One region of the Microbacterium sp. F1-18 genome, then DNA from elsewhere that is predicted to be linked to it. Evidence: predicted binding sites of a transcription regulator. Region 1 holds the regulator's gene; the other holds the start of a gene.

Region 1 (5,113 bases):
TGCGGCCGACAGAGCCTTCACCGCCGAGTGGACGTTGCCCGACCCGTAGTCGAGCACAGCGACGAGCGGCGCCCTCCCGGTCGCGTCGCCCCCGGTCGCGTCGCCCCCGGTCGCGTCGCCCTCGGTCATAGGGCGCCCTTCGTGCTGGGGATGCCGTGGACGAGCGGATCGAGCGCCTTGGCCTGTCGGAACGCGCGCGCGAACGCCTTGTACTCCGCCTCCGCGATGTGGTGGGGGTCGCGCCCGCCCAGCACCGTGACGTGCATCGTCAGGCCGGCGTTGAACGCGATGGCCTCGAACGTGTGCCGCACGAGCGACCCGGTGAAGTGTCCGCCGATGAGGTGGTACTCGTACCCCTCGGGCTCGCCCGTGTGGACGAGATAGGGGCGCCCCGAGATGTCGACGACAGCCTGCGCGAGTGCTTCGTCGAGCGGAACGAGCGCGTCACCGTAACGGGAGATGCCCGACTTGTCGCCCAGGGCGGAACGCAGCGCCTGCCCCAGCACGATCGCGACGTCCTCGACCGTGTGGTGCGCGTCGATGTGCGTGTCGCCCGCCGCGCGCACGGTGAGGTCGGTGAGCGAGTGCTTCGCGAACGCCGTCAGCAGGTGGTCGAAGAACGGCACGGTCGTCTCGATCGTGCTGCTCCCGGTGCCGTCGAGGTCGAGCTCGAGCTCGACGCTCGACTCGCTCGTGGCGCGACGGATGCTGGCCGTTCGGGGGCTGGTCATGCCTCCGAGTCTATCGAGGCCAGTGCCTCGAGGAAGGCGGTCGTCTCGTCTTCCGTACCGGCGCTGACACGCAGACTGCGCGGGATGCCCACGTCGCGCACGAGGATGCCGCGGTCGTACAGCGCCTGCCACGTGCGCTGCGGATCGTCGACGCCGTCGAACAGGACGAAGTTCGTCCAGCTCTCGTAGGCGCGGTAGCCGAGTGCGTCGAGCGTCGCCGACATCCGGTCTCGCTGCGCGACGATCTCGTCGACCATGCGCAGCATCGTCGACGAGTGCGACAGCGCAGCGGTCGCCGCCGCCTGCGTCAGACCGCTCAGGTGGTACGGCAGGCGCACGAGACGCAGGGCGTCGATCAGCGTGGCGTCGGCCGCGAGGTAGCCCACGCGCGCGCCGGCGAACGCGAACGCCTTGCTCATCGTGCGCGACACGACGAGCCGTTCGCGACCTCCGAGAAGCGTCAGAGCGGAAGAGCTCTCGCGCGGCGCGAACTCCTGGTAGGCCTCGTCGACGATCACGATGCCGTCGGTCGCGTCGTAGACAGCCTCGATGACGTCGAGACCGAGAGGTGTGCCGGTCGGGTTGTTCGGGGCGCAGAGGAAGACGACGTCGGGCCGCAGATCGGCGACCTGCGCTGCGGCGGAAGCGGCGTCGAGCGTGAAGTCGGGCGCACGCGTCCCCGCGACGTACTGCGCGCCGGTCGCGCGCGTCAGCAGCGGGTACATCGAGTAGGTGGGGCCGAAGCCCATCGCGGTGCGGCCCGGTCCGCCGAAGGCCTGGAGCAGGTGCTGCAGCACCTCGTTCGATCCGTTCGCAGCCCAGATCCGATCCGCCGTGAGACCGTGGCCCAGGTACTCGGCGAAGGACTCGCGCAGGTGGGTGAACTCTCGATCGGGATAGCGGTTGACATCTCGCAGGGCACGGGCGACGGCATCCAGGATGTCGTCGGCGACCTCTTCGGGAACCGGATGCGTGTTCTCGTTGACGTTCAGCGCGACCGGGAGCGGCGCCTGAGGGGCACCGTACGGGGTGAGGCCTCTCAGATCGTCTCTGAGGGGCAGATCATCCAGACTCGGGCTCATCCCACCCATGCTAGGCCGCAGCGCGTCGTCGAGTGACCGAACTCGGCGGACTCACCGCGCGCAGCAGCTCGTCAGCTGGCGTCCGTGTACTCGAGCGGGATGGCCAGCGTCTGGCCGGCCTCGAGCTGACCCGAGCCGAGCGCGTTGAGTCGGACGATCGCGTCGACGACGTCGCGGGGGTCGGCCGCGGGGGCGACCTCTTCGGCGATCGACCAGAGGGACTCCCCCGACATCACGGTGACGGTCGTGAACGAGCCCGCGGGCGCCCCTGCGTCGTTCGAGGCGAGCGCGCCACCGCCGGAGAGTGCGACCGCAGTGATGGCGACGACCGCCGGGAGGGCGGCGATCGTCGCAACGACGCGGCGTCCGCGGCGCGTCATACGCAGGCGGGTACGGGGGGCCGGTGCGAAGCGGGCATCGATCGTGGTCATGACATCTCCTCGGGAGCGGTAGGAAGATTCGCCCTCGCCTCTCGGCCGGGAGAGACGGGTGCGAACTTCGGTTCCGAACGTATCTTCGATATTGTGTGGTGTCAACCACCCACCGAAATCGGAGACCGATCGAAGAGACACGCGGAGCGTTCCGTGATGTCGCCGTCGTATCGGGCTACCTTTTCGACAGCGAGAGCCCACCACGAACCTCCGACATCGGGTCGGGGACGGGGCGTGACGACAGGAGACCGGCGGTATGAGCGAGAAGCCGCAGACGCGACGACGCAAGAATCTGAGCGACAAGCAGCTCGCGATCCTCGAGGTGATCCAGCACGCGATCGCCCGCAACGGCTATCCGCCGAGCATGCGCGAGATCGGCGACGCGGTCGGCCTCAAGTCGCTCTCGAGCGTCACCCACCAGCTGAACCAGCTCGAGCTCAGCGGCTACCTCCGCCGCGACCCCGGCAAGACCCGGGCGATGGAGGTCCTGATCGACCTCCCCGGCACGGCCGGTGAGAACCCGGCCGATGCGGCGCCCGCTCTCGGCGACGCCGCCCTGGTCCCTCTCGTGGGCCGGATCGCGGCCGGGGTCCCGATCACCGCCGACCAGCAGGTCGAGGAGATCTTCCCGCTGCCACGCCAGCTCGTCGGCAAGGGAGAGCTCTTCATGCTCAAGGTCGTCGGCGACTCGATGATCGATGCGGCCATCTGCGACGGCGACTGGGTCGTCGTGCGCGCACAGGCGACAGCCGACAACGGAGAGATCGTCGCCGCGATGCTCGACGGCGAGGCGACCGTGAAGACACTCCGTCAGCGCGACGGTCACACCTGGCTCCTCCCCCGCAACTCCGCCTTCGAGCCGATCCTCGGCGACGACGCGACGCTCCTCGGCAAGGTGGTCGCCGTCCTCCGCGCCGTCTGACCCGCGCGCCGCCGCGCACCTCCCGTCATCTCGCCGCGGGGTGCCGCGGCTCGCGTAGCGTGGCGGTATGTCGCAGCAACTGCCCTACGGTTCCTGGCCTTCTCCCCTGACCGCATCGTGGGCGAGCTCGTCGTCACTGCGCCTCGACGGCGCCGGCTTCGTCGGCGATGAGGTCTGGTGGGGCGAGTCGCTGCCCGACGAGGGCGGCCGCGTCGCCGTCGTGCGCCGCCGAGGCGACGGCGAGGTCGAGGTCGTCCTTCCCGCCCCCTGGAACGCCCGGTCACGCGTCCACGAGTACGGCGGAGGTGCGTGGGCGGTCTCCGATGACGGCGATCTGTTCTTCGTCGACAAGTCCGACCAGCGCATCCGTCGCCTCCGCCCCGGCGGCGAGCCCGAGGCGCTCACCCCCGACGAGAGCGGCACGCACTACGGCGGGCTTCGCTGGCAGCGCGGCGTCCTGCTCGCGGTGCGCGAACGCGAACGCTCAGAGGGCACTCCCGGACGCCACATCGTGCGCATCGACGGCGCTACGGGCGCCCACGCTTCGGGCGTGACCGAGCTCGCGGGCGGCAGCGACTTCGTCGCCCAGCCCGCCCTCTCACCCGATGGCTCGCACCTCGCCTGGGTGGCCTGGGACCACCCGGACATGCCCTGGGACCGCACCCGCATCCGCGTCGTCGACCTCCGCGCCCCGCACCGGGTCCGTGACGTCGCCGGTGGCAGCACGGCCGCGCTTCAGCCGGAATGGACCCCCGATGGCCAGCTCGTCGTCGTCGACGAGCCGACCGGGCGCTGGAACCTCTACCGCGTCGACCCCGACGCCGACGCGAACCCGGCCCCGATCTCCCCCGCCGACGCTGACACAGGCGGCGGGCTGTGGGTGCTGGGAACCCGCTGGTACGCGCCGCTCGATGACGGCCGCGTCGTCGCCGTCCGCACGCACGGATCGGATCAGCTCGTCGTCATCGACCGCGACGGTGGCGCCGTCCCGCTCCCGGTACCCGCCACAGCGCGGCTGCAGATCGAGGATGTCGCGGGCAGCAGCGCCCTCGTCAGCGGCACGATGCCGGGCGCGACGGGGCTGTGGATCGTCGATCTGGACAGCGGCGAGGCGACCGCGGTGCGCGGCGGCGCTCCCGATGTCGATGCGGCATGGATTCCGCACGCCCGTCAGCTGACGACCGAAGGCCCGCACGGCCCCGTGCACGCCTTCGCCTACCCGCCGACCAATCCCGACGTCGAAGCGCCGACCGATGAGCTGCCACCGTACCTCGTGTGGGTACACGGCGGTCCGACCTCGCATGTGGGCGGTACGGCGGACAGCAAGGTGGCCTACTTCACCAGTCGCGGCATCGGCGTGCTCGACGTCAACTACGGCGGCTCGACGGGCTACGGCCGCTCGTACCGCGAACGACTGAAGGGCCAGTGGGGCGTCGTGGACGTCGACGATGTCGCGACCGCTGCCCGAGGGCTCGCCGCCGACGGACTCGCCGACCCGTCACGTCTCGCGATCGAGGGCGGCTCCGCGGGCGGCTGGACCGTGCTCGCGGCGCTGGTCGGAACCGACGTGTTCGGTGCCGGCGTCTCGCGGTACGGCGTCGGCGACGCACGCGCCTTGGCGGCTGAGACGCATGACTTCGAGGCGCGCTACCTCGACGGGCTCATCGGCCCGCTGCCCGAAGCGGAGCAGGTCTACATCGAGCGGTCGCCCCTGAGCCGGCCGGAACGGTTCCGGGTGCCGCTGCTGCTTCTGCAGGGCGACGAGGACGCCGTCGTGCCCCCGGCGCAGGCGGAAGCCATCCGCGACGCTCTCGTCGCACAGGAAGTGCCCCATGCCTACGTGTTGTACGCGGGCGAGGGCCACGGGTTCCGGCGCACGGAGACGATCGTGCACGCGCTCGAAAGCGAGCTGGCATTCCTCGGCCAGGTCTTCGGCTTCGACACCCC
Region 2 (5,113 bases), on a different contig from region 1:
ATCGGCACCGCGTCGGAGCGCAACCACGACTACCTTCGCGGGCTCGGCGCCGAGCCCGTGGTCTACGGCGACGGCCTCGCCGACCGAGTGCGTGAGATCGCCCCCGAGGGCGTCGACGTCGTGCTCGACTTCGCAGGCGGGAGCTCACTCGACTCCACGAACGACCTGCTGCGCGACGGCGGGGTCGTGACGTCGATCGCCGACCCGCGGGCGGCATCCGAGTTCGGCGGCAACTACATCTGGGTGCGCCCGGATGCCGCGCAGCTCGCCGAGCTCGCGCGTCTCGCCGCCGACGGTTCGCTGCGGGTCGAGGTCGCCGAGACCTTCCCGCTTGACGACGCCGCCGCGGCGTATGCCCGTCTCGAAGAGGGACACACGCGCGGCAAGATCGTCGTCACGGTCTGACCCGACCGGATGTCGGAGGCGGGCGCGATCCTGGAGTCGTGCCCGCCTCGCCGATATCCGAGATGCCGTCCCCGTGCCGCGTCTGCGGCGGGCGGGCGGGCGGGGTCGACGCCGACACGGGGCATTGGCTGTGTCGGCGTTGCGGGTGGCGCCTGGGCGACGCGTTCGACGCCGATCTACCCCGACCGGTCGTCCCCGTCGTCTACTACCTGCGATTCGGCGCGCGCGTGAAGATCGGCACGAGCGAGCGGCCGCGTCAGCGGCTGGCCGCGATCCGGCACGACGAGCTCCTTGCGCTCGAGCGCGGCGGCCGGCCGCTCGAACAGCAGCGGCACCGCGAGTTCGCGGCCCTGCGAGAGGGCGGTGAGTGGTTCACGCTCACTGACCCGTTGACCGAGCACATCGAGACGCTGCGGGCAGCGGCATCCGACCCATGGCTCGCCTACGACCGCTGGCTGGGCGACGCCTACCGGCGCGCGTCGTCATGACTCCGCGGCCGGCGCCGCGTCATTCTTCGGTGAGGAACTCGATCGCGGTCTGTCGGAACACCCGCGACCCCGGCGCATTGAAGTGATGCCGGTCGGGGATCTCGACGAATCGTCCCTGCGGCGTCGCGGCGGCGAGGGCTTTCGATCCCTCGATGATCGCGTCGCGCGATCCTGTCGCGAACAGCACAGGCTGCTCCGGCGCGTTGGCGGGGTCGGGGTCGGCGGTGCCCGAGGCGCGCATGCCGCCGGCGATCGCCAGCAACGCCCGCAGGTCGTTGCCCGGAACCCGTTCGGTCAGTCGAACGTAGTTCTGCGTGACCGGATCGGTCACCTCGGTGCCGTTCTCGACGAGCGCCCGCACCTGGTCGATGTCGAGGCGGGCGAGCGGGATGCCGTCGGGCACGCCACCCAGCACACCGCGGGTGATGCGCGCCGAGAAGTCCTTCAGCACCTCCCAGCCCACGCGCGCACCCAGCGAGTACCCGACGTACATCGCCGTGTCGACGAGGTAGGTGTCGAGCACCGCCTCGACGTCGGAGGCGAGCTGATGGAGGTCGTAGTCGGACGCGCGATGCGGCTTGTCGCTCGCCCCGTGACCGCGCTGGTCGAGACCGAGGACGCGGAACCCGGCACGCTGCAGGTCTCGCACCCAGCCGGTCGAGACCCAGTTGTCCTTCGTGTTCGACGCGAATCCGTGGACGACGACCACGGTCGGAAGTTCATCCTCCCCCCACGAGTAGGTGGCGATGCGATGGCCGTCTTCGCCGACGAGGACGAATCGCGGTTCGGGCAGCTCGGTCAGACCGGAGGATGCGGGGATGCTCACTGTTCCATTCTCCCGCCCAGCGGGGCCGTCATTTCTTCGCGGGGTCGTGACCCCAGTTCATGAGCGAATAGCGCCAGGCCGTCTCGGTGATGTCACCGGAGGGGCGCTGCGCGAGGTGCCGGTTGACATAGCCGACGACTCTGCGCATGTGAGAGACGTCGGACTCGGTCAGATCGCCTTTGTTGGTGCGCAGGATGTCGACGATGCGGCGGCCCGACCGGTGACCCGTCGACTCGCCTCCGCCCTCCTTCTGCCCGACCTCTTTCGACTCGTCGGTGTCGAGCCACTTCTCGAGCTCGGCAGGACTCATGTTCACCGCATCCCGGAACTCCCGCCGGGTCTGATCGTCGTCGTCGCTCATGGCGCGATCGTGCCTGCGGCGGCTGCCGGGATGCATCCTCTTGACAGCACGGTGTCTCGGCGCGGCGTGCCGTCCTTTCGTGGTTTCTGTCGTCGGCGGGTTGGGCGTTTCCTGCACAATTCGCGTATTCGATGACTTCTACACAGACGGATATATATTCGATGACGACGTCCGGGGTTGCTGCCATTATGGGAACATGACATCGAACGGCGATCGCGAGCTCGCAGGCGAGGGTGCCTCGGGCGGGGCGCCGCACGCTGCGGCTTTCGCGGGTTTCGCTGAGGCGCTCGACCTCTTCCACGTCGGGGATGTCGCGCGGATGCGGGCGTTGGCAGGGCTGGGTCGATCGGCGTTGCATGAGGCGCGCCGCGACGGGGTGCGAGGCATGGCGTCGGACATGGAGTTGCGGTCGGTGGCAGCCGAAGCCGCCGCGATGACGCGACTCACCGACCGCCGGTTGCAGGGCGAGATCGACCACGCGATGACCGTCATCGACGGCTACCCCGCCGTGTTCGACGCGTGGGTTGCGCGGCGGATCGAACGCGGACACGTCGATGTGGTCGTGCGGGTCGGTGCCGGGGTGCCGGATGAGGTGCGGGAATCGTTCGCGGATGCGGCGATCGGGGTGTGCGAACGAGATGTGCCGTCCCGGGTGCGGGGTGCGCTCGAAGCTCTCGCGGCCCGGCTGCACCCGCAGAACTTCACCGAGCGACACAAGGCTGCCGCCGCCGAACGGTGCGTGCGGGTATTCCACGGGACGGACGGGATGTCGCACCTCGTCGCCAACCTTCCGACGGTCATTGCCGCGGGGATGCTCGACCGACTGACGCAGATGGGGCAGTCCGTGAAGGACGCCCGGGTTGAGGGCGCCGGGGCGGGCGGGGCGGATGCCGCGGAGAGCTCGGCGGCGGATGCCGCGGGGGCCGGCGAGTCCGCCGATACGCGCACCATGGACCAGCTGCGCGCGGACATTCTGGGCGACCTCGTCCTCGGCGGGGCGCCGGTGGTCGACCCGACCTACGGGACCGACCGGGCCGGTGGGCTCGGGGCGATCCGGGCACGCGTGCAGGTCGCCGTCACGGCGGAGACGTTGATGGGGCGTGACCAGAACCCCGCCGAAGCCGTTGGGGCCGGGCTCGTCGATGCCGACACGGTGCGGCAGCTCGCCGGGCAGGTGTCCGAGTGGGATCGGTTGTTCATCGACCCCGTCACCAGGACCCCGATTGAGATCGACACCTACCGGCCGACCTCGTCGATGAAGAAGCTCCTGATGGCGCGGGATCAGCACTGCCGGTTCCCCGGATGTCGGCGGGCCGCGATCCGGTGCGAACTGGATCACACCATCGACTACGCCCTCGGCGGGCACACCCACATCTTCAACCTCGCCCACCTGTGTCAGCGACACCACTCGATGAAGCAGTTCACGAAATGGAAGGTCAGACAGCTCGGCGGTGGGGTCCTCGAATGGACCTCACCCCTCGGCCGGGTGTACCGCGAAGACGTGCCGATACCCGCGGTGTGCTTCACCATCGACTCGGGTGGACCACCGGAGAGACCACCCTTCTGACGGCGCGCCCGTCTCGCGCGGGTCTCATATCCGGCGCATAGGCTCGTCCAACGTTACGGATGGGCTGGCGGGCGATGCTCGGTGCACAACCAACCGAGGAGTCAGACGTGAGCCGCATCCCCGAACCCGACCGCACGCCCGCGGGGCCGGCCTACGAGGGCCGCCTGCTCGACCGCGCCGACGACGAAGTCGTCGATCAGGGCGCCGCGTTCGACATCCGCACGCTGATGACCCGGCGTTCCATGCTGAGCCTCGCCGGCATCGGCTTGGGCGCCGCGGCTCTCGCGGCCTGCACTCCCACGGCGACGGTCTCGCCCGCCGCATCGCCCACGGCGACACCCACCGCGACACCCACCGCGACACCGTCCGCGACAGCCGTCGCGAACGCGGGCCTGCCCGCCGGCGAGATCCCTGACGAGACCGCCGGGCCCCTACCCCGGCGACGGCTCGAACGGGCCCGACGTCCTCGAGCGGTCCGGCATCGTCCGCAGCGACATCCGATCGTCCCTGGAGGGCGGCGCAACCGCGGACGGCGTGCCGATGACCCTCCGGCTCACGATCCTCGACACCGCCCGAGGTGATGTGCCGTTCGCCGGGGCTGCCGTCTACGTATGGCATTGCGACGCCGCTGGCGGGTACTCGATGTACTCGACCGGGATCGAGAACGAGACCTACCTGCGAGGGGTGCAGGTCACCGACGCGTCCGGCGTCGTCACCTTCACCTCGATCATTCCCGCCTGCTATCCGGGCCGGTGGCCGCACATCCACTTCGAGGTCTACCCGGACGCGGCGGCGATGACCGACGCCGCGAATGCCATCGCGACGTCACAGGTCGCCCTTCCCGAGAACGTCTGCAGCACCGTCTACGCGCTCCCCGCCTACAGCGGTTCCGCGCGCAACCTTGCGCAAGTGTCGCTCGCCTCCGACAACGTGTTCGGCGACGATGCAGGCGCCCTCCAGCTGGCCACCGTCACCGGCGACGCGACATCCGGATACGTCGTCTCGCTCACCGCTCGCGTGGACACGACGACGGCACCGGCGGCGGGCGCCGCTCCGGGCGGGGTCTCACCCCGCCGACCCTGACCTTTGCGCGCCGCGGTCGGGCATGAGCCGGGGCACGACCGCGACCAGCACGACCATCGCGACGAGCTCGACGAGCGTCTGCGTGACCACCACGAGCGGAGTCAGCGCGAACTGCGCCGGGAGCGCGAGCGCGAGCGGCAGGACGACGAGCGAGTTGCGCGTCGCAGCGCTGAAGACCACCGCTCGCCGGCGCGAGACGTCGAGTCCGGCCAGACGGCTCGCGACGATTCCCACCACCACTGCGCACGGCACGAACGCGACGAAGATCGGCACCACGGGCGCCAGCGACACCATCGCATCCCCGACCGCGGCCGTCTGCGAGGCGACCGCGACGAACAGCGTCAGCATCATCACCGGCACCATGGCACGCAGCAGCCCGGACG

The links. Region 1 encodes LexA, which represses DNA repair genes until DNA is damaged. Its sites were predicted from a motif close to TCGAACANNTGTTCGA; they were not measured.
Region 2: the regulator LexA is predicted to act here: its motif matches at 2,227-2,242, upstream of ACU6RU_RS13400 (DUF222 domain-containing protein).

What each region holds. Positions count from the first base shown of each region.
Region 1 covers NZ_JBREVD010000001.1:28,350-33,462, forward strand. Annotated here, with positions in the region: gene hisH (imidazole glycerol phosphate synthase subunit HisH) at 1-129, opposite strand, end outside; gene hisB (imidazoleglycerol-phosphate dehydratase HisB) at 126-731, opposite strand; gene ACU6RU_RS00160 (histidinol-phosphate transaminase) at 728-1,813, opposite strand; gene ACU6RU_RS00165 (LysM peptidoglycan-binding domain-containing protein) at 1,885-2,244, opposite strand; gene lexA (transcriptional repressor LexA) at 2,501-3,166, shown strand; gene ACU6RU_RS00175 (dipeptidyl-peptidase 5) at 3,234-5,113, shown strand, end outside.
Region 2 covers NZ_JBREVD010000004.1:290,881-295,993, reverse strand. Annotated here, with positions in the region: gene ACU6RU_RS13420 (NADP-dependent oxidoreductase) at 1-405, shown strand, start outside; gene ACU6RU_RS13415 (GIY-YIG nuclease family protein) at 468-893, shown strand; gene ACU6RU_RS13410 (alpha/beta fold hydrolase) at 913-1,719, opposite strand; gene ACU6RU_RS13405 (DUF3140 domain-containing protein) at 1,748-2,080, opposite strand; gene ACU6RU_RS13400 (DUF222 domain-containing protein) at 2,277-3,647, shown strand; partial or broken gene ACU6RU_RS13395 (intradiol ring-cleavage dioxygenase) at 3,755-4,730, shown strand; gene ACU6RU_RS13390 (bile acid:sodium symporter) at 4,713-5,113, opposite strand, start outside.